Regions from separate parts of the Brevibacillus sp. AF8 genome, predicted to be linked through region 3. Evidence: riboswitches for the same ligand, from Rfam matches in the RefSeq annotation. Region 3 holds a riboswitch; each other region holds the start of a gene.

Region 1 (8,194 bases), on a different contig from region 3:
TGCCAACCAAGCTGAACCACAAACCCACATTCCTTATTACGGAATAGGGCCAACCTATGTACAGCCTGCACAGATTGAGAGCTTGTTTCCCAAGCCAACTATCCAGTTTGGGACACCCGGCTTCCAAGAAGGAAAAGAAGCTTTTACGTCCCAGGAAGAAATGATGGCTTACATAAGCAAATTGGCTGCAGGCAACAAGGAAATCCAGCTGCTATCCATCGGTACATCCCTGGAAGGTCGCGATATCCCCCTGCTGTTATTCAGCAAAGACCACGGCAAGCTCAAACAAAACAAAGAGAAGCCACTCATCTGGCTACAGGCACAAATCCATGGAAATGAACCCGCATCCGGTGAATCTGCTCTTTTGATCGCCAAATGGCTGGCAGAAGGAAAACTTGGCGCCGATCTCTTGGATAAAGTAAACATTGCGATTGTTCCCCGCATCAATCCAGATGGCTCCTACCAGTTCAAACGCTACATCGCGACAGAGCTGGATGCCAACCGCGACTACATGAAGGTAGAATATCCAGAAGTGCAAGCGGTTCACCAAGCCATTAATGCCTATCAACCTGATGTGGTGCTTGACGCCCACGAATACGGCGTCTCTTCCAACCAGCTTCGCGATGTTGGAGAAAAAGGCGCGATCTCTTCCTACGATGTTCTGATCTCCTCTGCGAAAAACTTGAATATCCCCGCAAACCTGCGAAAAATGTCAGACAACCTGCTCTTGGCTGACGTTCAAAAAGCACTCGACAAGGAGCAGCTTTCTCATCACGCTTACTATACGCTGGCAAAAGGCAAGGACGGAAAAGTGACCGCAACAGAAGGCAGCACAGAGACAAGAATCGGACGCAATGCTCTTGGATTGAAAAACACATTGACGTTTTTGGTGGAGACACGCGGCATTGGCATTGGACGCGCCGATTTTGAGCGCCGTGTATTCAGCCAGGCCATGACTCACGCTGCTGTCATTCAATCAACAGCGGTCAACGCCAAAGCAATCAAGTCCGCCGTGATGCAAGCACGCGAAGAAATCACGGAAAAAGGCAAAAAGGCAAACGACAACGACAAACTCGTCATCCTGAGTGAGAATAAGCGCGTACCAGATCAGTCTCTCGAAGTGGTCGATCTAGCCACCGCAAAAAAAGTCTCTACCCCCATCGACTGGGTAAGCTCCACGGATGCCTATCCCATACTCGAACGCGAGCGCCCCACTGCCTACCTCATGCCTCCTGGCTACCATGACGTCGCGACCAAGCTGGAATTGCTCGGTGTTTCGGTAAGCAAGCTATCAAAAGAAACGACCATAGCGGTAGAAAGCTACACCATTTTGGAAAACAAGGTGAATACGATTTACGAGAATGGGCATTTCACCAACCAAGTGACTGCAAATGTAACAGAAACAACGAAAACCTTTCCTGCGGGTAGTTACGTGTTCAGCATGGCCCAGCCAAACGCGAACTTCATTGCGTTAGCCCTGGAACCGGAATCAGTGGACAGCTACGTCACGTTTAACTTCTTGCCCGTTGAAAAGGGCGATGAAGTCCCGGTGTATCGCTATATGCTGGAGCAACCGCTACCCACCACACAAAAGAATTAAAGGAAAAATTCCCCTCTCTAAAGTTAGACTCCTGAGAGGGGAATTTTGTTACATGTATGGGCTTACTTTATTTCAAACACTTCTTGGGCAAGCCCTGCCAGCTTTTGCGTATTGCCGCTCACTTCGACCATCGTCGCGGAAATTTCCTCTGTAGCGGCTGCCTGACTCTCCATGGTTTGATTGATCAGTTCAATCGAGTTTTGCAGAAGGGTTATCAAATCCCGGATGGAATCCGTGGTTTGCTTGATTTTGTCTGCATTCGCCCTGGAATCAGTCGCCATATTGCGAACCTCATTCGCAACGACAGCGAACCCACGCCCTGCATCTCCTACTCGCGCAGCCTCAATGCTCGCATTTAGTCCCAAAATGTTACTTTGATCAGCGATTTTTTTCACAGCGAGTGTAATTTGCTCGATCTCGGTCGTACTTTGGCTGACATCATTGGCTTGCTCTGAGATCGCCTTCATTTGCTCGTTCAAATTCCCGATCTGCACGGCCATCTCGTGTGTGGTGGCACTCACCTGCTCGACGACACTCGAGAGATTTGCAGCGATTTCATACAGCTCATTGGCTCGCTCCATACTCGAACCAATGCCGACACCGCCAATGACTTTTCCCGTGTGATCATGCAGGGGAATCGCCCGTGCGACGAGAGGGAAACCAAACAATTCCTTGGGGACCATCATCGCCTGCTTGGTGTTTTTTCGAATCGCGTTGGTGATCACATCTCCTTCCTGGAGTGGATCACCAGGCTTGACTTGCAGTGCAAATGTTTGGGCAGGTACATTGCACAATAGCTTTTCCGTGTCGTAGACCCCAATGGTAATGTCATCGGAGAGCAAATCATTTAAATAGGGGGCAACCTTGATGAAAGCCTCAAGCAGTTCTGCGTTTTTCCCCTTTTCGGAAGCTTCTGTTTCGTTCCATTCTTCGTATCCGTTCATGACCCTCTTCACCTCTATATTTTGCTGGCATTAGTACGGAAATTGACGCTTCTTGTGCTGAACCGAAATCCATTTCAGCGTAGTAAACTCTTCTAAGCTCCATTGACCATTCAATCGTCCCAACCCGGAGTGCTTTTCACCGCCGAACGCCACGATTGGCTCGTCATTGATCGTTCCATCGTTGATGTGAATCATGCCGGTCTCAATGCGCTTGGCCATCTCGGCACCTCTCTCCAGATCGCCGGTGTGAATTGCCCCGGACAACCCAAATGGTGTCTCGTTCGCCATGCGAATCGCTTCTTCCTCGGAAGCAAACGACATGATGCAAACAGCCGGACCAAACAGCTCTTTGGATGCAATCGACATGTCTGTGGTCACTCCTGTCAAAACAATCGGCTCGACCACGTTTCCTTTTACTTCCCCTTTCAGTGCAGGAACGGCTCCTTCGCGTATCGCCTCATCGATCGTTGCCATCAGATTGGCGACTTGCCGTTGATTGATGAGTGGACCGATTACCGTGTCAGGATCATTCGGGTCGCCTACCTTGAGTCCAGATACTTTTTCCACGTACAAATCGAGGAATTTATCGTATACATCTTGGTGAACCAGAACCCGGTTAGCTGACATGCAAATCTGACCTTGGTGGGTAAAACGGCTGAATACTGCTGCATTGACGGCATACTGGAGATCCGCATCCTCCAAAACGATCAGCGCACTATTGCCGCCCAGCTCCAAAATCGCCTTTTTGAAATGCTTCGCTGCCACCTGCGCGATATGGCTCCCAACTTGGCTAGACCCTGTAAACGAAAGGATGCGCGGAATCGGGTGGGAGACAAAACCATCGCCAATTTCAGCGATATCCGTCACTACGACGTTAACCAAGCCTTTGGGCAGACCTACTTCTTCAAAAATTTTCGCGATGAGAGTCCCACCCGTGATTGGCGTGTGCTCATGCGGTTTGAGGACGACACCGTTGCCCGCGCCAAGAGCTGGAGCCACAGACTTCATCGACAGATAGAAGGGGAAGTTGAACGGACTGATGACGCCGACAACTCCTGCGGGAATCCGATACAAGCGGTTTTCTTTTCCGTCTACGGGAGAAGGCAGAATTTTTCCTTCCATCCGCACTGGGAAGGTAGCCGCCTCGCGAATAATATCCTTCACAAGCCCGATCTCAAAAAACGCCTTCAATCGGGTTCCGCCCAATTCACGAATGATGATATGAATGATTTCTTCTTCATGCTCTTCGATATAGTGAACAGCACGCTCCAACATTCGGGATTTGGTATAAGCATTCACTTCGTCCCACTCTTTTTTCGCGTGGGCTGCCGCCTTGTAAGCCGCGTCGATATCCTCCAGATTTGCCATTTTGAATTCTGCGATGACTTCCCCATTGTAAGGGTTGATATCTTGCAATGTCTTCGCGCCCAGCCCGTCGCGCCACTCCCCATTGATGTACTGCTTGTCCAATGTTTGCAGGATTGACATGCTACAACCTCTCCCTTTTGTAAAGGTAATTGGCCCCTTTCGCATGAAAGGAGCCCTAAAACTAAAACAGTAAAATACACTGCTCGTTGGCAACCCGGCTGCCATCGTAACGTGTACATTAGGCCCGTGGCTTTGCGTCCCCACTTTTCAATGGGTTTGCCCATTCATAGCGAATGCCGATATGATGTTGTCGAAAAAAGGAAAGATATGGAGAATGATACTTTGATTATAGTACTCTATTCCTAATAGTCAAACGAAAACATGTAAATATTTCGTGAAAGGAAGTAACAAATATCAAAAAGCCCGCATCGCTTGGATACGGACTCCTGGTTCTTCTTCCTTATGCTCACAATAACGATTTGACATTCTTTACGCTCGTCGCGAGCATTTGCTCCGTCGCGTTGGCGTCCCTTATGTGCTTGGTCAAGCCTTCATTCAGCTCGTCCAGCAAACCCTTTGCATCACTTACCTGCTGGGACACATCATCAGCAAATCGCTTTTGATGCGCGATGATTTCCATCACACCCGACACTTCGACGTTCAGTACCTGGAAAGCGTTCACGATCTGATCTGTCTTCTGTGCAGCATCCTTGCTGATAGAAAGTCCATTTTTGATTGCACTGCTGCTTTTTTCACTGTTAGACAATGCTTCTTTTGTTTCTTCCTGAATCTTGCCAATCAATTCTGCAATCGTCTTGGTCGAGTTCGCTGTCATCTCGGCCAGCTTCCGTACCTCATCCGCTACGACGGCGAAGCCTCGGCCTTGTTCACCTGCACGTGCCGCTTCTATCGCTGCATTCAGGGCGAGAAGGTTGGTCTGATTCGCAATGTCGCTGATCACCTTGACGATGCTCGTAATTTCCGAAGAGCTCTCTTCCAAGCGGCTCATGGACTTGGACGTATGGACCGATTCTTTGTCGAGCAGGCTCATGACCTGCACAACGTCCGTCATCGCCTTCTTGCCTTCATCTGCACACGCTACCGATTGTTTACAGATGTCTGTCAGGCGCTCTCCTCGAACCGACAACTGGCTCGCAGATTCATCATCCCGCTCGTTAATGGCCTGGATATTATCTACGACACGCTTCATCCTTGTCACCAGTCGCACCATTTGATCGGATTCGGCGTTTATCGCCTGGTTTGAACTGAGGATCGCACCCATCTGTTCGTAAAGATCGCGAAGCTCATGTTTCCAAGCGTCTTGCTGTCCTGTCATTGTGGTTGTGGCTGTCGTCGCTGCTGTCTCTTTTTCTGCCAGGCCTTTGTCTTTTTTCCAAAACATCCGCTTCCCTCTCCTCTGTACCCATCAATTGTCACCTCGGCGGCTATATACGCGGGACTCGATTATTCCCGGATGTTGTTTCGCCAAGCTCAGCAAGTTTTCCAAGAAATAATAGTGACCCTCCAAGAGCTCCACGTCTTTACGCTCAAAATGCTTCGCCTGCAAATACTGCTGCATTTCCAAAGCATAGCGCTCCAGTTTATCGTGAAAATCGTTGGCACGAAGCATTTGCTCCACTTCTGGATATTCCGTTTTCAGGCGACTTAGCTCGCTGTATACACGCCCACCCTCCAGAATCATCTGGTAGGCCGTACGCTCAAGCGTAGCTGTCGTAGCTGCCTCCTGCTCCTCACGCTCCTCGCGCAAAGCTGCCAAGTACGTGATAAAATGGTAGACAGTTAAAAACAATGGTCCTAAAAATAGAATGATCCCTGCCTTGTACACATGCTGATTGGACAAATTGCTGATGAGCAGGAACAAGTGAAACAAGATCGCACCCAACCATACATAGATGATGATTTGGTGATTGATCTTCCCTGCCTTTTGGTGGCGTGAAAAGGCAAAGGTAAGTCCGAGCAGATAAAAGGCAAGCAATGTAAAGCTGGCAGAAAACAAAGCCATCTCCATATCGATCAGCCAATCTGCGTCGGCGGGTATTTCGATAAAGAATTCAAAAGCGAGCACCAGCAGTGAGAACAGCAACCCCATGATCCAAAACCGGCTTACTTCCGAGTCATTCCTCCGCCGGGAGCGGTAGCGTTTTACACGGGATCCTTCCATAATGCTCTCACCTCATTCTCTATGATTCGCCATGATTCTATCTTTTCCTTTCACATGGGGCCAAAATCTGACATCGGAGGCTGTTATGACAAAAAATTTACCGACACCATTTACCGAGCGCATGCAAACCTTGCTCGGGCACGATTTCGAGGCATTCGTTTCCTCCTATGATCAGCCTGTAACACACGGCTTACGGGTCAATCCGTTGAAGGTAGGGCGTGACGTTTTTTTGAAAATCTCGCCGTTTGCTCTGGAAGCAGTCCCTTGGTGCGAAAACGGATTTCACTACAAAGAGCCAGCTCGTCCCGGCAAGCATCCTTTTCACTCCGCCGGCATGTACTATTTACAGGAGCCAAGCGCGATGTCCGCTGCCGAAACACTCGGTGCCCAACCTGGTGAGCGCATCCTTGACCTATGTGCAGCGCCAGGAGGGAAATCGACGCAGCTTGCAGCGTTTTTGCGTGGACAAGGAATGCTTGTGGCAAACGAGATCCATCCTGTTCGAGCAAAAGCCTTGTCAGAAAATCTGGAGCGCTGCGGCGTTACCAATGCCGTCGTGACCAACGAAACGCCTGAACGTTTGCAAGAGCGATTCCCCCAGTTTTTTGACCGAATTTTGGTAGATGCTCCATGCTCTGGCGAAGGAATGTTCCGCAAGCTACCCGAAGCAATCGAAGACTGGAGTCCTGCAAAAGTAATGGAATGCCATGTCATGCAAGGTGATATTCTCGAGGCGGCCGCTGCAATGCTGAAGTCAGGCGGGACGTTGGTCTACTCCACCTGCACATTTGCTCCGTTGGAAAATGAGCAGTCCCTGGTTAACTTCCTGGACCGTCACCCGGAATTTGAGATCATCTCGCTGCCACATGCAGATTGCTTTTCTGCTGGCCAACCCGAGTGGGCGTCGCCACAAAACGAGCAGCTCACCCAGACAGCCAGATTGTGGCCGCATCGTCTACAGGGAGAAGGTCATTACCTCGCCAAGCTGCAAAAGAGCGAGAGCGCTGAGGTTCAAGAACCTTCCGGGAAGCGTAAAGAAAAGCGTGCGGCAAGATCAACTCCGACGGGTCGAAAAGAAGCACTGGCAGCCTGGCGTACGTTCGCAGTCGAAGCGCTCCCGGCGCTCTCCAAATCATTCGAAGATGAAGCTGCTTTTCTTTTATTTGGCGAGCAGCTCTACTACTCACCTGCTCCCGAGCTCGACTGGGACAAGCTCAAGGTCATGCGCGTCGGTCTGCACCTGGGAACCGTAAAAAAGAACAGATTTGAACCTGCACACGCCTTGGCGCTCGCCCTCTCTCCTTCGGAGGCAGCCCGTGTCGCTTCGTATGGCGCGGACGATCCTGAACTGTTGCGGTACCTAAAAGGAGAAGCGCTCACACGTGATGGGGAAAGCGGCTGGACGCTGGTTACTGTAGATGGATACTCCATCGGTTGGGGCAAGCAATCAGAGGGGCAACTCAAAAATCATTATCCAAAAGGTCTACGCTGGTTATAAGATTACATCAAAAATAAAAAAGCTCACAAAGCTACACGAAATGCATTCGTGACTGCTTGTGGGCTTTTCTCTTTTTTCTCATGATCGCCCTCTGCGGGGCGGACTGTCTACTACCGTCAACGAGCCATTTCTTATATAACGCAATATTTTTGAAACAGATATCCCTGTTGCATTGGCAATTTGCATCGCATTCGAATTCGGATAAGTTCTCACGTAATTGCGAATCATCTGGTAGTCTTGTATTTCGTTTTCTCCGCAAACCTGGCAACTGTACTCTCCCCGGCCCATCGGACTGCCGCATTTCAAGCACGTATCCGTCGTCATCACTGGTTCTCCTCACACCCTGTACTATGGTACTTTCACAAGAAAGGGTTCTATCTTCCTATCTATTACCCAATTCACATGGGAGGAAAACACTATTTTCTCTCACAATTCCTGTATCCTATTAAAATTCGATGCAGTCATTCCGAACTCCTTTAAAAAGGCCAGTATCGCGGCAGCAAACAGCTTTTTGCGTAAAGGGCAATCGCAAACCCAATTAGAAAGACACCACTAAGCCCATGAAAAACGTTGAGCCAACCCGGGCGAAAAAAACGAGCCAA
Region 2 (8,194 bases), on a different contig from region 3:
AATGATAGAGGAGCTGGCGAAATGAACATTTGTATGGCACATCGCGGGTGGTCAGGCAAAGCCCCGGAGAATACAATGACAGCGATTCGACTGGCTTTGGCAGAGCCAGCTATCAAAGCAATGGAAATTGATGTTCAACTGACGCGTGACGGTGTTCCGGTGCTGATTCATGACTTTACGCTGGAACGCACGACCAATGGCCGCGGTCTGGTCATGGACCATTCTTTGGCAGAACTGCGTGAGCTGGATGCAGGGAGCTGGTTTGGCGACAAGTTTGCGGGAGAGCGAATCCCTACACTAGAGGAAGTGCTGATCGCCGTAAAAGGTCGCTGCATGTTAAATATCGAGTTGAAAGCAACAAGTGACATGTACCCGGGTATCGCGGAAAAGGTACTCGCGCTTGTAGAAAAGCATGGAATGAAGCAAGAGGTGTGCCTGACTTCATTTGACCACGATTTGATTCGTCACGTTCGCATGCTCGATCAAGAAGTGCAGACAGGCCTGATTGTATATGGTCGCCCTGTACTCATGCTGGAACAGATGGAGGCGGCAGGTGCTACGATCCTCTCCATGGGTTATCCGTTCCTGAATAGAGAGCTAGCAGTAGCTGCTATTGAAAAAGGTTTCAAAGTCATCGCGTGGACGCTGGATGATCCGAAGCATATCCGCGAAGTTATTTCGTGGCATCCTCAGGTTCAAATTTGCACGAACCATCCTGACCGGATGTGGGAGTTTGTATAAGCACAAGCAGGAAAAAGCCGCCGAGCGACATACAAGGCGGCTTTCCTTTTTTTCTTGTTTGGACTATATCTTGAATTTGCTTACATGAGATTGCAGTTCTTCGGCTATTCTTGCCAAAGAAGTAGCTGATGAACTGACTTCTTCCATAGCTGCCAGCTGTTCTTCTGTGGCGGCCGACACGCTTTGTGTTCCGTCAGCAGAATTCTCCGCTACTTCTTCAATGACAGTGACCAATTCTACCACCTGTTTGGTGCCAAAAGACATTTGCTCGGAATAAGCTTTTACTTCTTGAATTTGGCTTGCCACCTGCGTGACAGCATCCTGGATCTGTTCGAAGGACTTGCCTGCATTGTTAACGACCGTAAGTCCGGTAGCGACCTCTTTGGTGCCCTGTTCCATCGAAAGGACAGCCTGGTTTGATTCGAGCTGAATCGTCGTAATCAACAGTTTGATCTGTTGCGCGGATTGTGCGGACTGCTCAGCCAATTTGCGCACTTCGTCTGCCACAACGGCGAATCCCCGTCCCTGTTCACCAGCTCTCGCCGCTTCAATCGCTGCGTTTAGCGCTAACAGATTTGTTTGTTCAGCTATGGCGGTGATGACTTGTACGATTTGTCCGATTTCCTGTGAGCTGTTTCCTAATCGTTTGACGATATCGGCAATGTTGCCGACCGTGTTCTCAATCGATTGCATTTGGCTGATAACGACCTGAAGGGCCTGATTGCCTTCCACTGCAATTTGGGAAGCCCCCAAAGCTGATTCGGCAGCTTGCTGTGCATTCGTGGCAACTTGCTGAGCCCCTGTCGATACGCCTTGAATTGCGGTGACACTTTCCTCTACACTCTTCACTTGTTTTTCCGCACCGTAAGCTACTTCCTGAATCGTTATGGCGATTTGCTCGGTAGCCTTGCTCGTATGGTCGGCGTTGACCGACAATTCTTCTGCGGAAGAAGCCAGATCTGAAGCTGTATCATTTACTTGTTGAATAATCGTTCGCAGGTTGAGCACCATTGTGTTTACTGATTGGGATAGCTGTCCAACCTCATCCTTGGTTCGAATTTGCAGGGGTTGTACAGTCAATTCACCCTCGGAAATGCGGTTAGCCACGGAGGCAACTGCCGCAATAGGGCGTGAGATTTGTCGGGAAACAGCGTATGCGATTGCGGTCACGACAGCGACAACAACGATGACAATGATCCTAACCATGGTAGTAACGGATGAAACCGCAGACGTTATGGACTCGACAGGGATATGCAGATACAATCCAAAGTTGGTCTTGGGAATGGGGGAGTAGGTGACAACGTATTCCTTGCCGTTGTCCGAGTAGCTGTATGAGCCCTTTTCCGTTTTTCCTGATTTAAGGATTTCCATTAATGGTTGCGGCAGAGCGGATTCCTCAAGGGGTTTTCCGATCAGATCCTGGGTAGGATGGTACTGAATTTGATCCTTGTTATCAACGAGAATCGGATAACCATCGTTGCCTACTTTCAAATCTTTGAGAAAGGTAGCTGTGAAGTCATCTACATTGACGAGCCCGGTCAAGACACCGAGCTTCTCATTGTTTTTCGTTTTTACAGGGGAAGCGACGATGATAGAGCGATTGCCGGTTGTCTTTGCAACAAGAACATCGGAGAAGCTGGGCTTGTCCTGCATACCGTCTTTGAAGAATTGACGCTCGCCAAGATTGATTCCAACGCTTTTGGGGAACGTATCAGCCGTTACTTTTCCATCGCTTGCGATAAACGTATTCCCGTCATACAGTTTCATTTCCTCGGTAAACTTGCGGATGAATTCGTTTTTTGCCGCGGAATCATCGGATTGAATATCCGAGGTGCGGGCTAAAATTTGAATTTCTGTCATACGCCGGTCCAGATATTGATCCATAGCTATGGCTGTACTGGAAGTAAGGTCAACATAGGATGATTTTTGTTTATCAATCAAAATGGATGAAAAGCTGTTCGTGATAAACAAAGAAACGGCAGTAAGTGGAATGACAGCCACGATGAGAAACCAAAGGATCATTTTGTTCCTGAGCTTGTTGAACAAAAACATAGGTTTTTCCACTCCTAATCCGTGAATGCAAAATAGAAACAGGTAGACTGCTGAGATTTACTCAGCAGTCTGACAAAATATTAATAGCCCATTGCAGCGCCTTCACCGCGAGGGTCAGCACCGCCAAATTTTACATTGGTTTGCGGGTCAATCAGGATTGCGCCGGACTGTCCCATCGCGTCGGTATAAGCTGCTTCCAGCTTTTCGACTGGATGCCCACGTTTAATGAGCTCGTCCAGGACTTCTTGAGGGATGCGGCTTTCCACCTTGAGATTGTTGGAAGCAGATCCCCAGTTGCGTCCATGCAGCCATCTTGGCGCTTCAATTGCGTCTTGCACGCTGAAACCAAAGTCGACAATACGTGTGACGAGAGCGGCTTGCGTTTGCGGCTGTCCTTCTCCCCCTTGTGTTCCGTAAAGGAGATAAGGCTTGTCCCCTTTGAAGAGCATCGCTGGGTTAATTGTGTGGAAGGTGCGTTTGCCTGGTTCCAAGTGATTGATGTGTTTGGAATCCAAAGAGAAATAACTTCCGCGGTTTTGCAAAAGGACACCCGTATCTTTCGCTACGATGCCGGAACCCCAGTCAAAATAGTGACTCTGAATGATGGACACGGCATTTCCATCTTTGTCGACGATCCCGAACCAGGTTGTATCGCCTTTTGGATCAAGCGGTTCTACGGATTTGGCTGCTTGCTTCATATCAATACGCGCAGCTAAATCTTTCCCGTGCTGCTTGGACAACAGCTCATCTACAGGGATATCCGCAAAGGCTGGGTCAGTCAGCCATTTGTCGCGGTCAGCAAAAGCCTGTTTGGTAGCTTCCACAATCGTGTGATAGTAATCGGGTGTTCCTTCACCCATGCTCTTGAGGTCAAAGTTATTCAAAACATTAAGAATGGAGAGTGATGCCATGCCTTGGGAGTTAGGCGGAACGTTGTATGCTTTGTATCCGCGGTAGTCTACCGTAATAGGATCTGCCCAAGTGGAGGTATGCTTTTCAAAATCTTTCAACGTGAGCAATCCGCCGTTGGCTTGCATGTCTGCTACGATTTTTTTAGCAACTTCTCCTTTATAAAAACCGTCAGCGCCTTTTTTTGCAATGATTCGCAAAGTATTGGCAAGGTCCTTTTGTTTGAGAATTTCGCCTGCTGCATAAGGATCGCCGTTGGGCTTCAGGAATGTTTTACGGAATCCATCAAAACGTTGAAGATTCTTCAAGTCATTGTCAGTTGGATCTGTCGCGTATTTTGTCCAATACACTTGGTTGGGGGAGACTGGATATCCGTTCTCAGCGTATCCAATGGCAGGCTCCAGCAGTCTGTTCCATTGAAGCTTGCTGTTGCCCATTTTTTTATGGGCGTAGTTGTACGCCTCCCACCAGCCGGAGACAACTCCAGGGACAGTGTTTGCCGATTCATAACCGCGGGACGGGATTTTTTCGTAGCCTTTGCCTTTGTAATAGTCGATGGTTGCCTTTTCGCCTGCACGACCACTGCCGTTCAGTGCCTTCAGCTCTTTTGTTTTGGCATTGTAGATGAGCCAGAAGTTATCTCCGCCAATGGTTGTGTAATGAGGGTAGACAACAGCTAAGGTGGAAGCGGCTGTAATAGCGGCATCTACTGCATTTCCACCGTCTTCCAATGTCTTCAGGGCCGCAGCCGTAGCCAGATAGTGAGGAGTCGTCACCATTGCGTTCGGTGACATCGATGTTGGACGGTTAGCAGCTTGTGCCCCAGAGAATGTTGATAGCCCGATGACAGCAGTCAGCGCGACGGTCGAGAGTTTCTTCAAGAATGACATTCCTATGAAACCTCCTTCATGATGAATAGATTAACGATTTCATTAAACCGGCTATCCGCTGTTGCCTCACCTCCTTTAAAAGTTAAAAATACACAAACATACAAAAATAGACAAAAATAGACATTGTACGCGCAAAAAAAGACCAATGATATAGGATCATTGGTCTCGTCCTACATCAATACTTCGGTAGCTGGCAAGCGTGTCCGCTGTTGCGGAGGTAGCCCCTGTAGCTTTGCGTCGCCGGATTTCCCCGGGTATGCCGTTTCGATATCAATGGGTGAAACATAAAATGACATGACACAAATAGTGATTCGATCGTTGTGGGAAAATGTTCCTAAAAGTCCGTTTGCCAATAATATAGACTATTTACCATTTGTGGTAAATAAGAAAAAATATTTTAATCCAGAAAAATAGTCAGGAATGCTATAGGAAAGGTTGTTTTTCGCATACATTCACACACCTCCTGGGGCAGAACTGCTTATGATGATAAAAAGGCACATTCGCCAAGGAGTGAAACAAAGACCATGATGCATCCCGATACAGAATTGCGCTATATCAACGATGAGATCGGGTACGGTGTGTTTGCGACAAGGTTTATCCCAAAAGGAACGATTGTATGGGCACAGGATGATTTGGATCAGGTATTGGACCCTGCATTTGTGGAAAGACTTGACTCATTACGAAAACAGGACGTACAAAAATATTCGTTTAAGAACCAGTTCGGAAAGTACATTCTTTGCTGGGATAAGGCAAGGTACGTGAACCACAGCTTTCATGCGAATTGTGTGCCGACCATGTATGATATAGAATTGGCAGCACGGGATATTTTACCGGGCGAAGAGCTGACCGATGATTACGGAACGTTAAATTTGGATGAACCTTTTGATTGTTTGCCCGAGTCTGACACGGAACGCTCCCGCGTAATGCCTGATGATTTGCTTCGGTATTACCCGCAGTGGGATCGGATTGCAGCGGAAGCATTCCAACGTTTCAATCATGTTGAACAGCCTTTGCAACATCTGATTTCCCCGAAGCATCTCGAAACGATTCGTGGAATCACAGAGCAGCGCTTAGCCATTGATTCTGTCGTTCACCTGTATTGCAGGTCACAATGGCAAACGAGGCAGCAATGGGAGACGTGAGCGGGTCGGTCAACGACCCGATTTTGTTGAACTCTGGGTAGAGAATCAGTATTATGGAATGTAAAGGTGAAGTGAAAGGTTGATTTCATTGGAAAACAAGGTAGCGGCATCCAATTTTATCCGCAATATCATGATTGATGACTTGCAAGAGGGCAAAGTAAAGGAAATCATTACCCGCTTTCCCCCAGAACCGAACGGGTATCTCCATATTGGACATGCAAAAGCGATCTGCCTCAACTTTGAGTTGGCTCGAGAATTCTCCGGCAAGGCCAACCTGCGTTTTGACGATACGAACCCGGTGAAGGAAGACATCGAATACGTAGAGGCCATCAAAAGGGACGTTCAATGGCTTGGCTTCGAATGGGACGGGTTGTTTTTTGCATCTGATTACTTTGAAGAGATGTACAACCGTGCGGTGCTGTTGATTAAAAAAGGTCTGGCTTACGTAGACGATCTTTCTCCAGAAGATATGCGGAAAATGCGCGGAACATGGACAGAGCCAGGCACAGATAGTCCGTTCCGCAGCCGGTCAGTGGAGGAAAACCTGGATCTGTTTGCACGTATGCGCCAAGGGGAATTCAAGGACGGAGAAAAGGTGCTGCGTGCGAAAATCGACATGGCTTCTCAAAACTTCAACATGCGTGATCCGGTTCTGTATCGGATCTCCCATGCAACGCATCACAACACAGGCGACAAATGGTGCATCTACCCGATGTACGACTTCGCTCATCCGTTGGAGGATGCCATTGAGGGCGTGACACATTCTCTGTGCTCACTGGAATTCGAAGATCATCGCCCGTTGTACGATTGGGTAGTCCGCGAGTGCGAAATGGAGAATGTGCCTCACCAGTACGAATTTGCTCGCTTGAACCTGACGAACACCGTTATGAGTAAACGCAAGCTGAAACAGCTTGTCGATGAGAATGTAGTAGACGGCTGGGATGACCCGCGCATGCCAACCATCGCAGGCTTCCGTCGTCGCGGCTATACACCGGAAGCAATTCGTACATTCGCCCGTGAAGTAGGGGTAGCGCGCGCGAACAGCACCGTTGACGAGAAAATGCTGGAGTACTTCATCCGCGAGGATTTGAAACTGAAGGCACCACGTACGATGGCTGTATTGAATCCATTGAAGGTCGTCATCACGAACTATCCGGAAGGACAAGTCGAGATGCTCGAAGCGGAGATCAATCCAGAGAACCCAGAGATGGGCAATCGTCAAATTCCGTTCTCCCGCGAAATCTACATTGAGCAGGACGATTTCATGGAAAACCCGCCGAGCAAGTATTTCCGCCTGTTCCCGGGAAATGAAGTGCGTCTGAAGCACGCGTACTTTATTAAATGCAATGACGTCGTGAAGGATGCAGACGGCAACGTGATCGAGATCCATTGCACCTATGACCCTGAGACGAAGAGCGGCAGTGGTTTTACTGGTCGCAAGGTAAAAGGGACGATCCACTGGGTGGATGCGACCAATGCGGTTCCTGCTGAATTCCGTTTGTACGAGCCATTGATTATGGATGATGAAGATGCAGAGGGTACATTCCTCGACAACGTTAACCCGAATTCATTGGAAGTGCTGCAAGGCTATGTGGAGCCAAATATGAAAGAAACCAAGCCACAAGACAAGTATCAATTTTTCCGTCATGGCTATTTCAATGTCGATCCGAAGCATACGACTGATGATAAGCTCGTATTCAACCGGATTGTATCGTTGAAGAGTTCCTTTGAACTGCCAAAAGCATAGGAAATACTCATATAAATCAAGCGCTGCTGTGCATGGAGATCCCGTGTGCAGCAACGCTTTTTTCTTTCGTGATTATAAATCGGCGTGTATAATTATTCTGTTACAAAAAGGGGGACAGGCAGTGAACGGGAGAGCAGAACTAACACGTAGTTTGAAGTTGCGGCATATTGTCGTAATTGGACTGGGCTACATGGCCCCGATGGCCGTTTTTGACACCTTTGGCATTGTTTCTGGAGAAACGGGGGGGCACGTTCCTGCTGCTTATGCAGTCACACTTCTTGCGATCCTGTTTACGGCGGCAAGCTACGGTAAGATGGTACGGTTATTCCCTTCAGCAGGGACTGCGTATACGTATACGCAGCAAACGATCCATCCCTACGCAGGATTTTTGGTAGGCTGGGCATCCTTGCTGGATTATTTGTTTTTACCGATGATTAACGCCTTGTTGACGGGGGTATACCTATCATCCGTGTTTCCTGATGTGTCGACAGCGTGGTGGATTATTGGCTTCATTGTTTTGGTGACGGGGCTAAACGTATTTCGCGTAACCGTAACTGCATCCGTCAACTCGATTTTGGTGCTGTTTCAGGTCGTGGTCGTCTTGTTGTTTGCAGGATTGGCAATCCGTGGTCTTATGCATGGTGACGGTCTTGGGCAAGTATTCAATCTGCGACCATTTGTGTCACCGGATATGTCTGTCATTGCACTGCTTT
Region 3 (8,194 bases):
AGGATCTTCCAGAACACCGCACTCGCAGCTCCTGCCCCACAGATTTTGGTCAATGCTGTATGGATTGTCCAGATCGATTGGGATCGGGATATTGTTCTTTTTCGCATATTCGATCTCTTCGTCACGCGTCCAGCCCCATTCACGAACCGGCGCAACGATTTTGATATCCGGGTTCAGCGCTGTGAAGGAAACATCAAAGCGCACCTGGTCGTTTCCTTTTCCTGTGCAACCGTGCGCGACAGCTACCGCGCCTTCTTTTTCCGCGATTTCAACCAGCACGCGCGAAATCAGGTAACGCGACAGTGCAGACACCAATGGATATTTGCCTTCGTACATCGCGTTTGCCTTCAGGGCTGGCAATACGAATTCCTCTGCGAATGCATCTTTGGCATCCACTACGATTGATTTCAATGCCCCTACCTGCAATGCTTTTTTCTGTACGAAATCGAGGTCTTTCCCTTCCCCTACATCCAATGCAACTGCAATGACATCGTAGTTATACGTATCTTGCAACCATTTAATTGCTACCGATGTATCTAAACCGCCTGAATAGGCCAACACAATTTTTTCTTTTGCCATCATTCTCTCTCCCCGTTTCAAAGTTTCTCTTATGCGAGTAATTATACAAACGAACTAATAAAAATACAACTATTTTTCTTGTATATTTCTTGTGAATTCGCAGACAAAAACGGAGATGCAGAGAAATTATGCACTTCTCGTATAAAGCTTATCTTGTTTTTATGCATGCTCATCATCTGTTTATGCATAAACGTTTGCGTGATAAAAGGGAAACTTATCCAGGGTAGCGAATGAGTGAAAGGAGGAATTCCATAGGAGAAGGCTCTTGGAGGGATTATGAAAACAATTTATTTGGTCCGTCATTGTCAGGCTGCTGGCCAAGAACCCGATGCCCAGCTCACGGAAAAGGGAGAAGTACAAGCTCGGGAGCTTGCCACCTTCTTCGCAGGTTCCCCCGTTGATCGAATCATTTCGAGTCCGTATCATCGGGCGGTTGCCACCATCCAACCACTTGCACAGGAACGCGGAATCGTGATTGAAGAAGATACCCGTTTGGTCGAGCGCGTTCTTAGCGGAGTACCACGTGAGGATTGGTTCGAGCGACTGCGCGATACGTTCGATGATCTGACTCTTGAATTCGAAGGTGGCGAATCCAGTCTTACTGCTATAAATCGGGCAAATTCGTTGCTCACTGAGATTTTGGCAGACGAGCATAAAGATATTGTGCTTGTCAGCCACGGATGCCTGCTGGCCTTGCTCATGAAATCAATAGATGACCGCTTTGGCTTTCACGATTGGGAGAAATTAAGCAATCCAGATGTCTTCAAACTTACCTGCCATTTAGAATCCAGAGAGATCGTCCGCATATGGTCGTAAACGAATAAAAACAGTTACAAGGGGCAGCTCATCTGATTGCCTCCTGTAACTGTTTTTGTGGGATGGACTCTATTCCGATAATGCTCTGTAATTCTTCGCACGGCAGTCGCTGAACGATTCTGATAAAATGCTCCGCCAATATCGGATCAAATTGGGTACCAGAACCCCGTCTGATTTCTTGAAGCGCTTCCTCCACGGGCAATCCTTTTCGATAAGGCCTGTCCGCAACCATCGCATCGAAAGCATCAGAAATGGCTAAAATTCTCGCCATCAGCGGAATCTCATCCCCGGCTAAACCATCCGGATATCCCCTGCCATCTATACGCTCATGATGGGAGCGAATCGCAGGAAGCAATTCATTGAACATCCCTGCTTGCAAAATGATCTCGTAGCCAATGACCGTGTGCTGCTTGATCTTGTCATACTCTTCGGGAGTGAGCTTTCCTTTTTTATTAAGAATTTCGTCTTCGATACCGATTTTTCCAATGTCGTGCAGGATTCCCCCGATATAAACATCCTCCACTTTTCGTTCGGCCAAACCAATATCTCTCGCAATTTCTCTTCCCCAGTAAGCTACACGCTGAGAATGTCCACTTGTGTATCGATCTCGTGCGTCAATGGAAGCAGCCATCGTCGTTAAGAAGTTGTGATTGAATGATTTGACCTCTTCTACTTTTTGCTGAAGCCTTTGAAGATTGTCATAGTAATGATGAAATACGTAGCTGATCGTAATAAACGCAATCATCATAGGAATTAGTGTTAACGGACCATATAACTCTACTAATCGTGAACCTACCCCGGCAAGAATCAAAAGCAACAAGTAAGTCGAGGTAAAGCCTTTTGCCATCATCTTTACGGTTCGCGCCCAGGTCATTTGATGAAAATAGGAGATACCCAATCCACATAAAGTCAGGTTCACAAACCAATACACAACAGCCAAAAACAAATCGCTAATAATGGGAGAAACAGTTCCAAAGCCCTCGATCCAATCCTTCAAAAACGCTACTGTCCATATAGTCATTAACAATTGCCCAATGTTAATAATTGCTTTTAGCGGATTGAACCTTACCAGGAAAGCAATGATTAAAGATTCAATAACAGCAGCCCATACTCCGACCCAAACTCCGTACAACAAGATACCCGAAAAGATGACAGCATTGTTCACTGTTAAAATCGTATTAGATATACGCACGGGAGCAAAACAGGAAAAAATGGTCAGGAGGGTGTAGGTAGATATTACCCCCCAATGCTCACGAGCAGCCCATTCCGATGAAGATGTGTAAAAAATATAGATTGCTGCAATGACAAAGCCAACCTTGACAACAATCCCTTTTATCCAAACCGCAAAATCAGTTTTTTGTCGCATAACTTTTACCTTCGCGAAGTTGTAGTAATGAAATCGGTTTATTCATCAATCGCTGAACAAGTAAAAAGGCACCTAACATAATAAAAATATCGCCGATGCTAATAATCCGAGGAATGAAAGATGGCATGTAAATGACATCCGTCAAAAACGGAAAATTTGAACTTTCCGTCAATACACTATGCTTGAAATTCGTTCCGTTTATAACTGGCTCTAAATCATAAGGGAGCTTTGCTGCTTGAACTAAATCGATTGGCATTTTTCCATTGTTAGACCAAATTGCAATCGCATTCAGAAACCAGCCGATTAAAAAAATCCGCATATCTTCAAATTCTCGATTAAAAACGAGGAAGGCCAAAATAAACACATACGCGATCGATATGAAAATGCCACCGATCGTAGGGAAGAAGGCTGCACAAGCCTGCAGCAATATGGTAACGATAAGAAGTTTCTTTTGGTTGAACTTAGGTAATTCTTTGATTCTTCCCCCTCGCAGCAATGCTACGAGAAAAGATAGGGCAATTACATCCAATAGCATGTTGTTTCCTCCAAGCTTGAAGAAAAAACACCACTCAGCCAAGCGGTGTTTGTTTCTCCAATACGCTTATTTATCCAATATGGAAGTTTGCAGAAGTAGCTGCTACGATTGCTACCACCATCATAATTGCCGCGAACCATTTTTTCATTTTCTTTTCCCCCCTTTAGGCATAGTGGAGAAAGCTGGCTTCGCTACTGTCCGTGATGCAGAGGCCAAGCGACCAAGTACAGCCCCTGCTCCCCTTTCCTTTTCCATTACGAAAAAGGTTGGATTCGCTACTGGCTCCATACGGACCAAGCGACCAGATACAGTCCGTACTTCTTCGCTTCTTTCCTACCTTTATTTTACACATAAGTGACAAAATTCGGCAATCATAGATTCATAGTCTATTGGATTTAATTCCGGCTAGTTCTATTTAACTAGAACTATGTTCACACCAGCGCCGCCAAAATCGCCTTTTGTGCGTGCAATCTATTTTCAGCCTGATCAAAAATGACAGAGCGCGATCCTTCGATAACCCCGGTCGTCACTTCCTCCCCACGATGTGCAGGCAAGCAGTGCAAGAAGAGATAATCACGATCTGCCGCTGCTACCAATTTTTCATTCACTTGATAGTCGGCAAATGCTTTCAATCGTACCTCATTTTCTTCTTCAAAACCCATACTAGTCCAAACGTCCGTGTATACAGCATCTGCCCCCATGACAGCCTCTATCGGATCGGTGGTCACCATCATTTTTCCACCGCTTTGTTTCGCGTACCCCGTAGCTTTTGCGACAATGGTTGCATCCATTTCGTAGCCTACCGGAGTTGCTACCCGCACATCCAGACCTAGCAGAGCTGCGCCCAGCACCAGTGAATTCGCCACGTTGTTTCCGTCTCCTACATAAGCGAGCTTGACTCCTTTCAGCTTGCCTTTATGCTCCCAGATCGTCAGCAGATCAGCCAAAGCCTGACAAGGATGGTACAGATCGGTCAAGCCATTGATAATAGGAATCGACGCGTGCTCGGCAAGCTCTTCTACATAGGAGTGGGAAAAGGTGCGAATCATGATGGCATCCACGTACCGAGAGAGAACTTTTGCTGTGTCGCTGATCGGCTCCCCACGTCCGAGCTGGAGCTCTTTTCCGCTCATGAACATTCCCAAGCCGCCCAACTGATGCATCCCTACTTCAAAGGAGACGCGGGTGCGGGTTGAAGCCTTGTCAAAGATCATCCCCAACGTCTTGCCTTGCAAAGGCTGGAATGGCTGTCCCAGCTTTTGCAATTGCTTGACGTGAGCAGACAGATGGAGCAGCTCCATCAATTCTTCTCCATTGAATTCATCGACGCGCAAGAAATCTTTTCCTTTATGCTTTTGTAACGGCAAGTTTTGAAAGTGTTCCAATATCTTCACTGGCTGCATGCGAGCCACCTCTTTTCTTCATAATAGACTTCACGTATAACTCGAACGTATCGACAGCGGAGAACAATGGCACACCTTGTTGTACCATCCGGCTTCGCAGAGCAAATCCGGTCCGGCCATGACGATTGCCTTTCGTCGCAGTAACGAGTGCAAAGGCCGCTTGTTCCTCTTGCAACAGATCGATCCACGCTGCTTCATCTGCAACGATATGCTTCACGACAATTCCTTCGTTTTTCAGCCACTCGGCCGTTCCCGGAGTCGCCGCCAGATTGGCACCGTCAGCTTGTATTTGTCCGATTGACTCTCTCACGCCGCCCTGCTTATCTCCATCTGCCAAAGAAATCATGACCAACTGACCTTTTTGCCAGTCGCCGTACAAATTGTCTTTGAAAGCAAAGGCTTTGCCTGCAGCCTCTTCAAAAGAATGACCCAAGCCGAGAACTTCGCCCGTCGATTTCATCTCTGGACCTAGTACCGGGTCTACGCCGTTCAACTTGATCGTGGAGAAAACTGGCGCCTTGACGACGGCAAACGGAATCTCTGGCAAAAGCCCTGTACCGTAGCCCATCTCCGACAGCTTCTCACCCAATTGTGCACGAACCGCCAATTGAACCATCGGGATACCAGTCACTTTGCTCGTAATCGGTACTGTCCGTGAAGCACGAGGATTTACCTCCAGTACATAAACCGTTTCGCCATCAATGACGAACTGAATATTGATTAACCCGACCGCTTCCATTTCCTTCGCGATTGCTTCTGTATAGCTCGCGATTTTGTGCTTGATGTCATCCGTCAGCTGAGGAGCCGGGAACAAGGCTACACTGTCGCCTGAGTGGATGCCCGCTCTCTCCACATGCTGGAAGATCCCTGGGATGATGACAGAATGTCCGTCGCATACCGCATCTACTTCTGCTTCCTTGCCTGGAACGTATTTATCCACGAGGAGTGGGAAAAACATGCTCATGTCCGGATGGCTCAACCAGTCGTGAATGGTAGCCTGCAGCTCGTCGATATTGTGGACAACGACCATACCTTGCCCGCCGATGACATACGAAGGTCGCATCAAAACAGGGAAGCCGATTTCCTCCGCGATCGCGGTTGCATCCTCCAAGGACGATACTCCTTTTCCGGGAATATGCGGAATGTCCAGCTTGCGCAGCATGGCGTAGAACAGCTCGCGGTCCTCCGCGCGTTCAATGGCTGTAAGCGATGTCCCCATTACTTTCAGCCCCGCATGCTCCAGCTTGGCTGCCAAATTGATCGCGGTTTGACCACCGAACTGAACCATGACGCCCTCCACCTGTTCGCGCTCTGCGATATGGAGCACGTCTTCTACGTGAAGCGGTTCAAAATACAGATGGTCGGCTGTTTCATAGTCAGTGCTGACCGTCTCTGGGTTGTTGTTCACAACGACTGCCGCAATACCCCTTGCCTGAAGCGCTTTGGCTGCATGCACGGAGCAATAGTCAAACTCGATTCCTTGACCAATTCGAATGGGACCTGAGCCAAGGACCAGTACTTTGCGGCCAGACAGTGACTCAACCTCATCTACTCCTTGCCAATCCGAATAGTAGTAAGGGGTTTGGGCATCAAATTCTGCCGCACAAGTATCCACAATTTTATAAGTAGGCGTAATGCCAGATTCTTGACGAAGTGATTTGATTTCGGCAGGTGTAGCGCCAACCAGTGAAGCAATGGTTTCATCGGCAAACCCGCGACGCTTTGCTTCCAACAACAGCTCTGGGGTCAATGTTTTGCTATCGTGGCAAGACAGCTCTACTTCCAAGTCCACGATTTTACGCAAGCTCCGCAAGAAAAACGGATCGACACCAGTCAGATTATGCAGCTCACTTTCTGTAAAGCCTTTACGGATCGCCTCAGCAAAAACAAACAGTCTGATATCAGTCGCTTCTTGCAAGGAATGGGCAAGCTCCTCGCGCGTCCAGGATGCCAGCTCTGGTCGAGTCAAATGTGTGCAGCCCTGTTCCAGGGAGCGGACTGCCTTCAAAAGCCCTGCTTCCAGATTGCGAGCGATCGACATGACCTCGCCAGTCGCTTTCATTTGCGTCCCCAGCTTGCGGTCTGCCAGCGGGAATTTGTCAAACGGGAAGCGTGGGATTTTGACCACGATGTAGTCCAACGCTGGTTCAAAGCTAGCGTACGTATAGCCCGTGATTGGATTTAACACCTCATCCAGCCCGTAGCCCAATGCGAGTTTGGCGGCGATCCGCGCGATTGGATAGCCTGTCGCTTTGGAAGCCAACGCACTTGAACGGCTTACACGAGGATTTACCTCGATCAGCACATACCGATCGGAATTCGGATCGAGCGCAAATTGTATATTGCAACCGCCCACTACCCCAAGCGAACGAATCACTTTCGTTGATACGCTGCGCAGCATTTGGTACTGACGATCTGTCAGCGTCTGAGAAGGTGCAACGACAATACTGTCTCCCGTATGAATACCTACCGGGTCCAAATTTTCCATATTGCACACGATTATGCAGGTATCATTTGCGTCCCGCATGACCTCGTATTCGATTTCCTTCCAGCCTTTTACACTGCGCTCAATCAGTACCTGACCGATTGGACTAGCCGCAATACCACCTGCTGCAACCTTTCGCAAGGACGCTTCATCCCCCGCGATCCCGCCACCTGCTCCTCCGAGCGTATAAGCAGGGCGCACAATCACGGGATAGCCGATTGTATTCGCAAACTCGATGGCTGCTTCTACAGATTCGACTGTATCGCTCTCTGGGACAGGCTCTCCGATTTGTTGCATCAATTGCTTGAACAGCTCACGGTCTTCCCCGTTTTGAATGGCAGCCAACGGCGTACCCAACAGTTGGACGCTGTACTTTTCCAGCACCCCCGCTTCTGCCAGCGAAACAGCAAGATTAAGTCCCGTTTGGCCGCCTAACGTAGGCAAGAGACCATCGGGACGCTCTTTTGCGATAATAGCTGTCACGGATTCCACCGTGAGCGGCTCCAAATATACTTTGTCCGCTACTTGTTCGTCTGTCATGATCGTTGCCGGATTGTTATTCACCAGCACGACCTGCACGCCGGCTTCTTTTAGGGAAAGGCAAGCCTGTGCACCTGCATAATCAAACTCCGCTGCCTGCCCGATGACGATCGGACCAGAACCGATGACCAATACTTTATGAATGTTTGGCAATTTAGGCATATCTCTTCGCTCCTACTACGCGCATCGACTGCAAGAATTGGTGGAAAATGTGGGATGTATCACTCGGGCCCGGATGTGCCTCCGGATGGAACTGCACACTGAAAACAGGCAAACTAACGTGACGCATTCCTTCGACTGAACCGTCATTGACATTGCGGTAGGAAACCGTTAATTGACGTTTATCCAAAGACTCTTCCTTGACCACGTACCCGTGATTTTGTGAACTCATATATACTTTGCCAGTCATCAGATCCTTGACCGGATGATTGCTGCCGCGGTGACCGTATGCGAGCTTTTCTGTCTTGCCG
Region 4 (8,194 bases), on a different contig from region 3:
AGTCAGACAGTGTACGTTGCTGGAGTGCCTATATTATCGGCCTGGACAACACCTTATCTTTAGAAGAAAAACTAGCCCAAATAAGAAAATTCGCGGCTGATCATCATTTTGGGGTGAGAGAGATCGCATGGATGGCGATTCGAGATTCTCTCTTGCATGATCTGAACCATTCCATTCAACTCCTGAGTGAATGGGTACTTGATACCGACCAAAATATTCGCCGTTTTGCGGTAGAAGCCACACGCCCGCGTGGTGTCTGGTGTAAGCATATTGACGCATTGAAAAATGAGCCCGCTCGCTGCCTGCCTTTGCTCACACCAGTGAAGTCAGATCCAGCCAAATATGTTCAAGATTCTGTAGGGAATTGGTTGAACGATGCGAGTAAATCACAACCAGACTGGGTGACACAACTTTGTGACGAGTGGCTAAAAACCTCTGATACAAAGGAAACAAAAAGAATTATCACCAAAGCGAAAAGAACGATCCTGAAAAGTCGCACTGAACAGAAATGATGAACCGAATCACACATTTATCCCAATTTTATTTGTTGAATTCATTATCCGAGGATAGTTTGCGCTTAATTGATCAATTAACCTCTCTAACCCCTTTCCCCAAAAATACGTGCATTCAAACACCAGAAACTTTTTCAGAAGGCTTCTACTTCATCAAACAGGGAAAGGTACGCTTATATAAAGTAAATCGGGATGGTCGGCAGTTCACATTCGATATCCTCGGGGAAGGCAATGTGTTTGGAGAAGTGGATCTCCTCTCATTAGGTACAAGGGAGATGTATATAGAAGCCATCGAAGACTGCCTCATTTGTAAAATGAGCAAAGCAAAATTTGAAAGCTACATCATCGAACATCCGCAACTGATGATGAAGATCATGAAGGTCATTAGCGATAGAATGGTTTCGATCAGCCAAGCAGCCGAAAATCTTGCCCTTCTCCCTTTACAAGATCGCATTATTTCCACGTTGGTAAAGCTTGCCGATCAATTTGGCAATCCTAACAGTTCGGCGTTTCAACAAATTGACTTACCTCTTTCCCATCAAGAAATCGCCAATTTTGTTGGGGCATCCAGGGAAGCTGTGACGGTAGCATTACGTGCTTTAGCAAGAGAAGAACTGATTCAAACAGGCTTTAAATCTATTTCTATTCAGCGGGACAGGATTTTGAAGAAAATGTAATCCAGTTTACATCTTTCGCTCAAAAAGAAAGATATCGTAAAGCCATGGCTTCTACTATTCTTTCGAAAAAGAGGGGAACGACATATGGATAAACCACATTTTCAGAGCCTGCGCGAAGAGCTAGATTTTACAACCATTCAAATAGCAGACTTCCTCACCCGTGAAGTAACAGATGCATTTACAAGATCAATCGAGGAGCTGCGGACCTCTGAACTGGCAAAGGGCTTGCCGATTGGTTCGATTGCGCCTGATTTCACGTTGAACGATCACACTGGCAAGAGCATTACCTTGTCGGAAGAAATCATAAAAGGTCCTGTCGTCCTCACATTTTTCCGTGGATCATGGTGCCCCTACTGCAATTTGGAGATGCAAGCGTACCAAAAACAGCTCGATACGATAACCTCTCTGGGTGCTCAATTGTTTGCCATTAGTCCACAATCTCCTGCACACTCTCTTACTATGCAAGAGAACAATCGTCTGAGCTTCCCCGTGTTATGCGATACCAATAATCAGGTAGCAGAAAAATATAGACTCATATTCAGACTGCCTGAGTATTTCCATGATACCTACCGATCATTGGATATCGATCTCAATCATTTTAATAGCGACGATTCCTGGACACTCCCCATACCGGCTACTTATATCCTCGATGAACAGGGCGTAATCCGGTCAGTATTCTTAGATCCTGACTACAAAAAGCGAATGGAGCCTACTGAAGTTATAGACATTCTGCGCACCCTAACTTAACCCCTACTCCCTATTTAATGAAGAACCAGTTGATACGGCAACTGGTTTTTTCGTACGTTCATATATTATGAACAATCAGTTACTTCTTCCTACCAAAACTTGACAAAGCTAATACAAATGGCTTATATTTTGCATGATTATGTCTAGCAAAATTCGACACAGTTTTACAATTTTTGCTAAAAAATGAAAAAGGCAAAGTCATCGAAAGGTGGCGACGCAAAACCACGGGTCTACAGTCTTTGACCATGATAGCCGGGTTGCCATCATCTTGAGACTATTTTTCGATGTTGGTAGCTTCGGTTGTTCCATTTCGATGGAACGGCCTTTTTTTGTGTTTCGTTTTTTGAAAGGAGGATGAAAGCACTTTCATTTTTGTAACAGATGGAAAAACATAACTTTTGAGACGTCAAACATACACAACACGGTAATCAGAAAATGATGGAGTGGAGAAGTTATGTACAAACAAGTAGAAACCGTACAAGAGTTAGCCAAATTTCATGAAATCAAAGAAACAGTATGGACAAGCATGGGCTTCGAGATGGAGTACGCGAAAGAAGGCTCGGCTCAGTTCCTCTTAATCGCCGAAGATGGTGAAGCAGGTGGAACATTTGAAATGACGCCCTTTTCCAAATCAAGTGCTTATATGAAATCACTTTTTCAGGATGTTGTTACAGAAGATATGAAAGTAATGGAGGTAGACAGTCTCGCTGTTCTGCCGAAATACCGCGGACAACTGGGGCAAAAAGGAATTTGCCTGATGATAGATTACGCTGAAAAGCATGGTTATACCCACGCAATCGGGGTAGCAGATCCGACCTTTTTTAAATTTATTAACACGAAGTATCAAGTAAAAGCAACTCAGACCAAAGATATCGTCTTTTACAAAGGGGCCGATGCGATTCCGACCCTTTTCCATCTAAAAGATGTCTATGACAATAAGCACGATCCGAAATATTCCTGGTACAATACGTCGTCATCCAACCAAGTAAAAGTCGAGGTAGGTGGGTAACATGGATAACATGGATAAAATTGATTTATTGAGAAGAAGAAACAATTGGGTCGTAATCGTATTCGCAAGTATTATTACGGTTGTTCAGGTCTTAAACCTCTTTCTAGGCGTTTCGTACACATTCGTTTTCACAATTCTGGGTATTTTGTATGGCGTACTGGCACCTTTTGCTTACATCTCTAATCGCCCGAGCTTCCGTGAAAAAGCAGCGCCCTTCATGAAGTTCTTTAACTTCGCCGTAATCGGGATCTTCATGTTCATCGTAGTCGGACTGGACCCGCATATGATCAATATCATGACCATTATGTTCTTCGTAGCAGTTATGGGGATTTATCAAGACCGACTCATCAATATTTTGACGATTGTATCGACATTGGGCATTGTCTCTTACTACTTCCTGACACAAAGAGAAACGATTTTCCATTCGACAAGCAATCTCGATCTGATGTACTTCCTGCTCACCTTCTGCTTTGTCTCTGTCACGAGCATGATGCATGCTGTATTCAATAACAAACTCCAAGAGGAAAGTGAGCAACAGAAGCAAGAAGCGATTGCCTCGAAGGAATCGTTGCAACGTGTTCTGGATAAGATCAATGAATCACTCACCTCTATGCAAGACTATCAAGAGAATTTGAACAAGGTAACGGACGGTGTCAATGTTCGCGCTGTCGAAACCGTCGCTTCCCTGCAAGACATCATGGAGTCCTTTACTGTCCAGACCAGCAATACAGACGAGCTGCGTCGGGAAATGAGCTCGACGAATTTGCAAGTTGAGGACATGACCCGCTCTGTTACAGAGATGCATGAGTACGTAGAATCGACCAAGGAAGCCACTAGCGAGAGTGGAAAACGCATTGGCAACATCGGTAATGACTTTGAACGATTCATCAAGGACATCCAAGGTACGAACCAGCTAATCCAAGAGCTCAATAAAGAAACCGAATCGATTGGAAAAATCATCCAAACCATTTCCGAGATTTCTGCACAAACCAATCTGTTGGCACTCAATGCCACGATTGAAGCGTCTCGCGCAGGCGAACACGGCCGAGGATTTGCTGTCGTCGCAGATGAAGTACGCAAGCTGGCAGAGTCCTCCAAGCTATCGTCCGAGTCGATCTCGAGCCTGCTCATGACCATCCGCGAAAAAATGAAACTCGTATCGGATATGATTTCCGAGTCGCAGACTTCTTTTGAGAAAAATAGCGAGGGCATTCTCGAAGTACAAGAAATGTTCACCAATGTAGACAACTACATGCAAAACTTCGCAGATAAAACGAAAAACCTGCAAGAGTTCATCGTCCATGTTCACAGCATGATTCAGGAAGTCGGCGCAAAAGTAGAAGTCAACGCAGATATTACCGACAAGAACAAAGAGAGCCTGGAAGAAGTGCTTGTGCTCGTTTCTGAGCAAAAAGACGAAGTCGTTAAGGTTTCTGGCGGCTTTGAGAAAATTGAACAGCAGATGCGTGGTCTCCATATGTAATCTTCCTGCAACCGCCTTTCACTGGCGGTTGTTTTCTTTTCTCATTTTGTAACCGAACAGGCATATAATAGAAATATTCTGATATTTTCACTTTGAAAGGAGGCACATCATTGATGGATGCAAGAATCGAAACCAAAACGATTCAGACCGATCGATTGCTCGTTTCCTACCTGACAGCAGGCGTACCGGAAGGAGAACCGCTTCTCCTCATTCACGGCAATGCATCAGCCAACCTGTTCTGGGATGATACCATTGCGGCTCTATGTGACCAGTACCGTCTGTATGCACCTGATATGCGTGGCTATGGAGCAAGTGAAGCATTGCCCATTGATGCGACACGCGGTTTGCGAGACTGGTCGGATGACCTTCATTCGTTTATTCGGGCATTGGACTTGCCAACGCCCATCCATCTTGCCGGCTGGTCGTTGGGTGGCGGGATCGCGATGCAGTTTGCCATCGATCACCCGCAGGAAGTCCGCTCTCTGATTCTCATCGCCCCCATGTCCCCTTACGGCTTTGGTGGAACCAAAGATATAGCTGGTACCCCGTGCTACAGCAGTTTCTCAGGCTCGGGTGGGGGAGCCGCCAACTCTGAGCTGGTCAAAAGGATTGCAGCCAAAGATATAGGCAATGAATCTCCCTCCAGTCCTCGCAATGTCATGAATCAGCTTTATTTCAAGCCCCCATTCCAAGTTGGCCCAGAGCAGGAAGACCGTTATGTGAACGCAATACTCTCTACGAGAATAGGAGAGGACTTTTACCCCGGTGCCTTTGAATACGTAAACGATTGGCCCGGTGTTGCTCCCAGAACGACAGGGATCACGAATGCGATTTCTCCCAAATACGTAAATTTGTCCGGTATTGTCCAGATGGAGCCGAAGTGTCCGATTTTATGGATTCGCGGTGCGGATGATGCCATTGTCTCGGATCAGTCGCTGGCTGATTTCGGTACGCTGGGCAAGCTTGGCTATGTCCCCGGATGGCCGGGGGAAGACGAATATCCCCCGCAGCCGATGGTCTCCCAAATTCGTGACGTGCTTGAACAATATCAGAGCGCTGGTGGTTCTTATCAGGAGATTGTCATGGAAAATGTGGGGCACGCTCCACACATCGAGAAAGCAGAGGAGTTTATCGAGCTCATTCGAAAAACCGTCAGGGCATGACCGTGACGGTTTTATTTTATGATACATTGGTTCCCCCAGCCTTACCTCCTTTAGGCGCATCTGGGGCGAATTTTAGCGGAGTGAAAGTGAGAATTTTGAAAGAGATCAAGTTTGTCGCCGCAAACGTGAATATTATGCAAATCGGCTAACCCCATTCTACTTCCTATCTTCCTATGCCATTCACACAAAAGATTGCAAATAATGATTTTGCCTGATTTGCTGCTGGAACCCCCGCATTCCGGCATGAATAGATTGAAAGTGCTAGGAAATTATGAAAAAAGGAAGTGCAACAATTGGGACAAAGTTCAAGCCCAGCAAGTGAAAAGTACGATTATATCGTGATTGGCGCCGGAACTGCCGGAGGAGTAATCGCCAAGGAATTGACAGATGACAAGAAGACTTCTGTACTTGTTCTGGAAGCAGGTACAAATATGCCGAACCCAAGCGCTTCTCTAGAGGCAGCAGTGAATATGGCAGATGATAACAAACTATCCTTCATTGCTGTCTCGAAAATCGAACAAGCAATTGGACGCCAGCTTCCGCTATGGAGTGGGAGAGTAATTGGTGGAAGCTCCGAACATAATTTTATGTATGCTGTCCGCGGAAGCCGCCAGCTATATGATCAGTGGGCAAAACTCGTCGGAGATCAGTGGGGCTACGATCATCTCCGCTCCCTATTCAAAAAAAACGAAACCTATACGGGAGATACACAAAGCCCAAAAGAACGCGGTAAAAAAGGCCCTATTTTTGTCAGGCAGCAACTGATTCCGAATAGTGGGCTTATCCAAACTTTGGCTGAAGCAACCTCTCAGGTTTTGGGTATCCCCATCGTGGAAGATTACAATACAGGTATCCGAGACTGTACCTTCTATCAATCACAGTATATTCAACAAGAAGTAGATGGGAAGTTTATTCGTTCCTCCACGAGAGCCGGGTATTTAAATAACCAAATCGTGACACAGGGCAATGAATTCCAGCCAGATGAGTTCGGGATTGGAGGCAGAAAGTTAGTCATTTTCGGAAAAACAACCGTAAATAAAATTCTCTTTGCATCAAAAAAGAACGTGCAGACTGCCGTTGGGGTCGAATTCGTTCGAAACGGCGTGACACAAATCGCTTATGCGAAAAAAGGAATTATTGTCTCTGCCGGTACCTACTCCTCGGTTATCCTGCAACGATCAGGGATTGGCAGAACGACGGATTTAGCTCAAGCAGGGATAGCAACATTGGTAGAGAGTCCAAATGTCGGTCACAATCTTCAGTCGCAATACAGTATTGGCATGGGCATCGAGGTAAAAACAGACCGACTCCTTCCAGTATTTGCTGCTGACCCTGATCAGCCTGTGGCACTTGGTGCATTTAAAAAAGAAAACGGACCGAGTCGCCGCCTGCAAATATTAGGTCTTCCCGTACCGTTCTTTATCCCTGTTCAAGACGTCCTTATCAATGGTTGGCAATTTGTTCCCACAAAGGAAAACAATATCATGAGTATTGGCCTAGCAGACTTGAACCCCAAAAGTAAAGGTTCGATTACGGTTGCACATAGTGATCCGGAAGCCTATCCATCGATTAGATTCAATGTCTTTGAAAATCCTGATGACCTAAACTTTTTGGTAGACCAATATATCGAAATGTTCAAAGTGATTACGAAGGCTCGTGAACTCGATCCAGAGGGCATTTACAAAGTAGTATATCCTCCCGAGCCCCTATTCCAAGTACCGGATGAAGCAGAAAAACGAAGCTTGCTCGCTGATTATGTGAGAGCATCTTGCAGCATTTTCGCTCACTATGGTGGGCAATGTAAAATGGGGAAAAGCATTTCCGAAGGTGTTGTGGATGGGTACCTGAATGTATTTGGCACGAAAAATCTCAAAGTCGCTGATCTATCCATCTCCCCTATTTTACCTGACGGCAACACTTCCACGGCGGCACAGATGATCGGTTTGAATGCGGCCCGGATTATTCGCGAAGAAGCGGAAAAACATCGAGGCGATGATTGTGACGACGATGATGATTAATTTACTCCATCCTATGTTGTAGTAGTCTGACCGTTACAATTCCCGAGGTTCTACCGCTTCCTTACAAATAACCCATGATTGATCCCTTGCTCAATGAACCGTTGTGAATTCATTTGACAAAGAATCAATCATGGGTTTCCTTTATCTACCATTCGTCCATATGTAACCAGGCTATTTCGGCGTGTCTTTCTCCGCTTTTGATACCTTCAAGTTAAATTCTCTTTCCTGCTCCTCAATAATCGCTCGATCCTCTGCATTATCTCTCACTACTTTTTGCGTCAAAATCGATCCAACTGCTACCAGAAGCATGCACGCGATATAATACCCCTTTTCGTGCAGCTGAAGACCTGATGCATTGTATAAACCGATGGAAAATAGCAGCACACCTGCGCCCAATGTAAAGTACGCCAAGAAAGTGAAGGCTCCCGTGTTGCGCATCCGATGCTTTTGTGGATACATAGTAACACCCCTCACATTATGTTCATGTGGCTCATGCAAACACTAACAAATATAAGTCAACCGGACGATTTCTCGCCCGGTTGCTTTTAAAGATTACTTCACAGCCTCTTTCTTGCCAAAGAAAGT

The links. Region 3 has a riboswitch for cyclic di-GMP ahead of KB186_RS24540 (DUF5317 domain-containing protein). Riboswitches for the same ligand answer to the same signal wherever they lie in the genome.
Region 1: another riboswitch for cyclic di-GMP. It lies ahead of yfmT (benzaldehyde dehydrogenase); the one in region 3 lies ahead of KB186_RS24540 (DUF5317 domain-containing protein).
Region 2: another riboswitch for cyclic di-GMP. It lies ahead of ggt (gamma-glutamyltransferase); the one in region 3 lies ahead of KB186_RS24540 (DUF5317 domain-containing protein).
Region 4: another riboswitch for cyclic di-GMP. It lies ahead of KB186_RS10565 (GNAT family N-acetyltransferase); the one in region 3 lies ahead of KB186_RS24540 (DUF5317 domain-containing protein).

What each region holds. Positions count from the first base shown of each region.
Region 1 is NZ_JAGQDN010000023.1:25,879-34,072, forward strand. Features, by position in the region: gene KB186_RS23645 (M14 family metallopeptidase) at 1-1,600, shown strand, start outside; gene KB186_RS23650 (methyl-accepting chemotaxis protein) at 1,663-2,544, opposite strand; gene yfmT (benzaldehyde dehydrogenase) at 2,575-4,032, opposite strand; cyclic di-GMP riboswitch class I at 4,118-4,203, opposite strand; gene KB186_RS23660 (methyl-accepting chemotaxis protein) at 4,379-5,314, opposite strand; gene KB186_RS23665 (hypothetical protein) at 5,339-6,094, opposite strand; gene KB186_RS23670 (RsmF rRNA methyltransferase first C-terminal domain-containing protein) at 6,180-7,592, shown strand; gene KB186_RS23675 (hypothetical protein) at 7,671-7,916, opposite strand; gene KB186_RS23680 (LysE family translocator) at 8,069-8,194, opposite strand, start outside.
Region 2 is NZ_JAGQDN010000010.1:48,652-56,845, forward strand. Features, by position in the region: gene KB186_RS14800 (glycerophosphodiester phosphodiesterase) at 22-741, shown strand; gene KB186_RS14805 (methyl-accepting chemotaxis protein) at 805-2,793, opposite strand; gene ggt (gamma-glutamyltransferase) at 2,874-4,592, opposite strand; cyclic di-GMP riboswitch class I at 4,775-4,863, opposite strand; gene KB186_RS14815 (SET domain-containing protein) at 5,117-5,734, shown strand; gene KB186_RS14820 (glutamine--tRNA ligase/YqeY domain fusion protein) at 5,814-7,481, shown strand; gene KB186_RS14825 (APC family permease) at 7,603-8,194, shown strand, end outside.
Region 3 is NZ_JAGQDN010000025.1:30,492-38,685, forward strand. Features, by position in the region: gene KB186_RS24525 (argininosuccinate synthase) at 1-579, opposite strand, end outside; gene KB186_RS24530 (histidine phosphatase family protein) at 856-1,395, shown strand; gene KB186_RS24535 (HD-GYP domain-containing protein) at 1,424-2,761, opposite strand; gene KB186_RS24540 (DUF5317 domain-containing protein) at 2,745-3,296, opposite strand; cyclic di-GMP riboswitch class II at 3,552-3,632, opposite strand; gene argF (ornithine carbamoyltransferase) at 3,728-4,699, opposite strand; gene carB (carbamoyl-phosphate synthase (glutamine-hydrolyzing) large subunit) at 4,644-7,886, opposite strand; gene KB186_RS24555 (carbamoyl phosphate synthase small subunit) at 7,879-8,194, opposite strand, start outside.
Region 4 is NZ_JAGQDN010000006.1:12,234-20,427, reverse strand. Features, by position in the region: gene KB186_RS10580 (DNA alkylation repair protein) at 1-512, shown strand, start outside; gene KB186_RS10575 (Crp/Fnr family transcriptional regulator) at 512-1,189, shown strand; gene KB186_RS10570 (peroxiredoxin-like family protein) at 1,274-1,936, shown strand; cyclic di-GMP riboswitch class I at 2,118-2,201, shown strand; gene KB186_RS10565 (GNAT family N-acetyltransferase) at 2,391-2,945, shown strand; gene KB186_RS10560 (methyl-accepting chemotaxis protein) at 2,938-4,428, shown strand; gene KB186_RS10555 (alpha/beta hydrolase) at 4,542-5,591, shown strand; gene KB186_RS10550 (GMC family oxidoreductase) at 5,885-7,609, shown strand; gene KB186_RS10545 (YiaA/YiaB family inner membrane protein) at 7,781-8,068, opposite strand; gene yhbH (sporulation protein YhbH) at 8,162-8,194, opposite strand, start outside.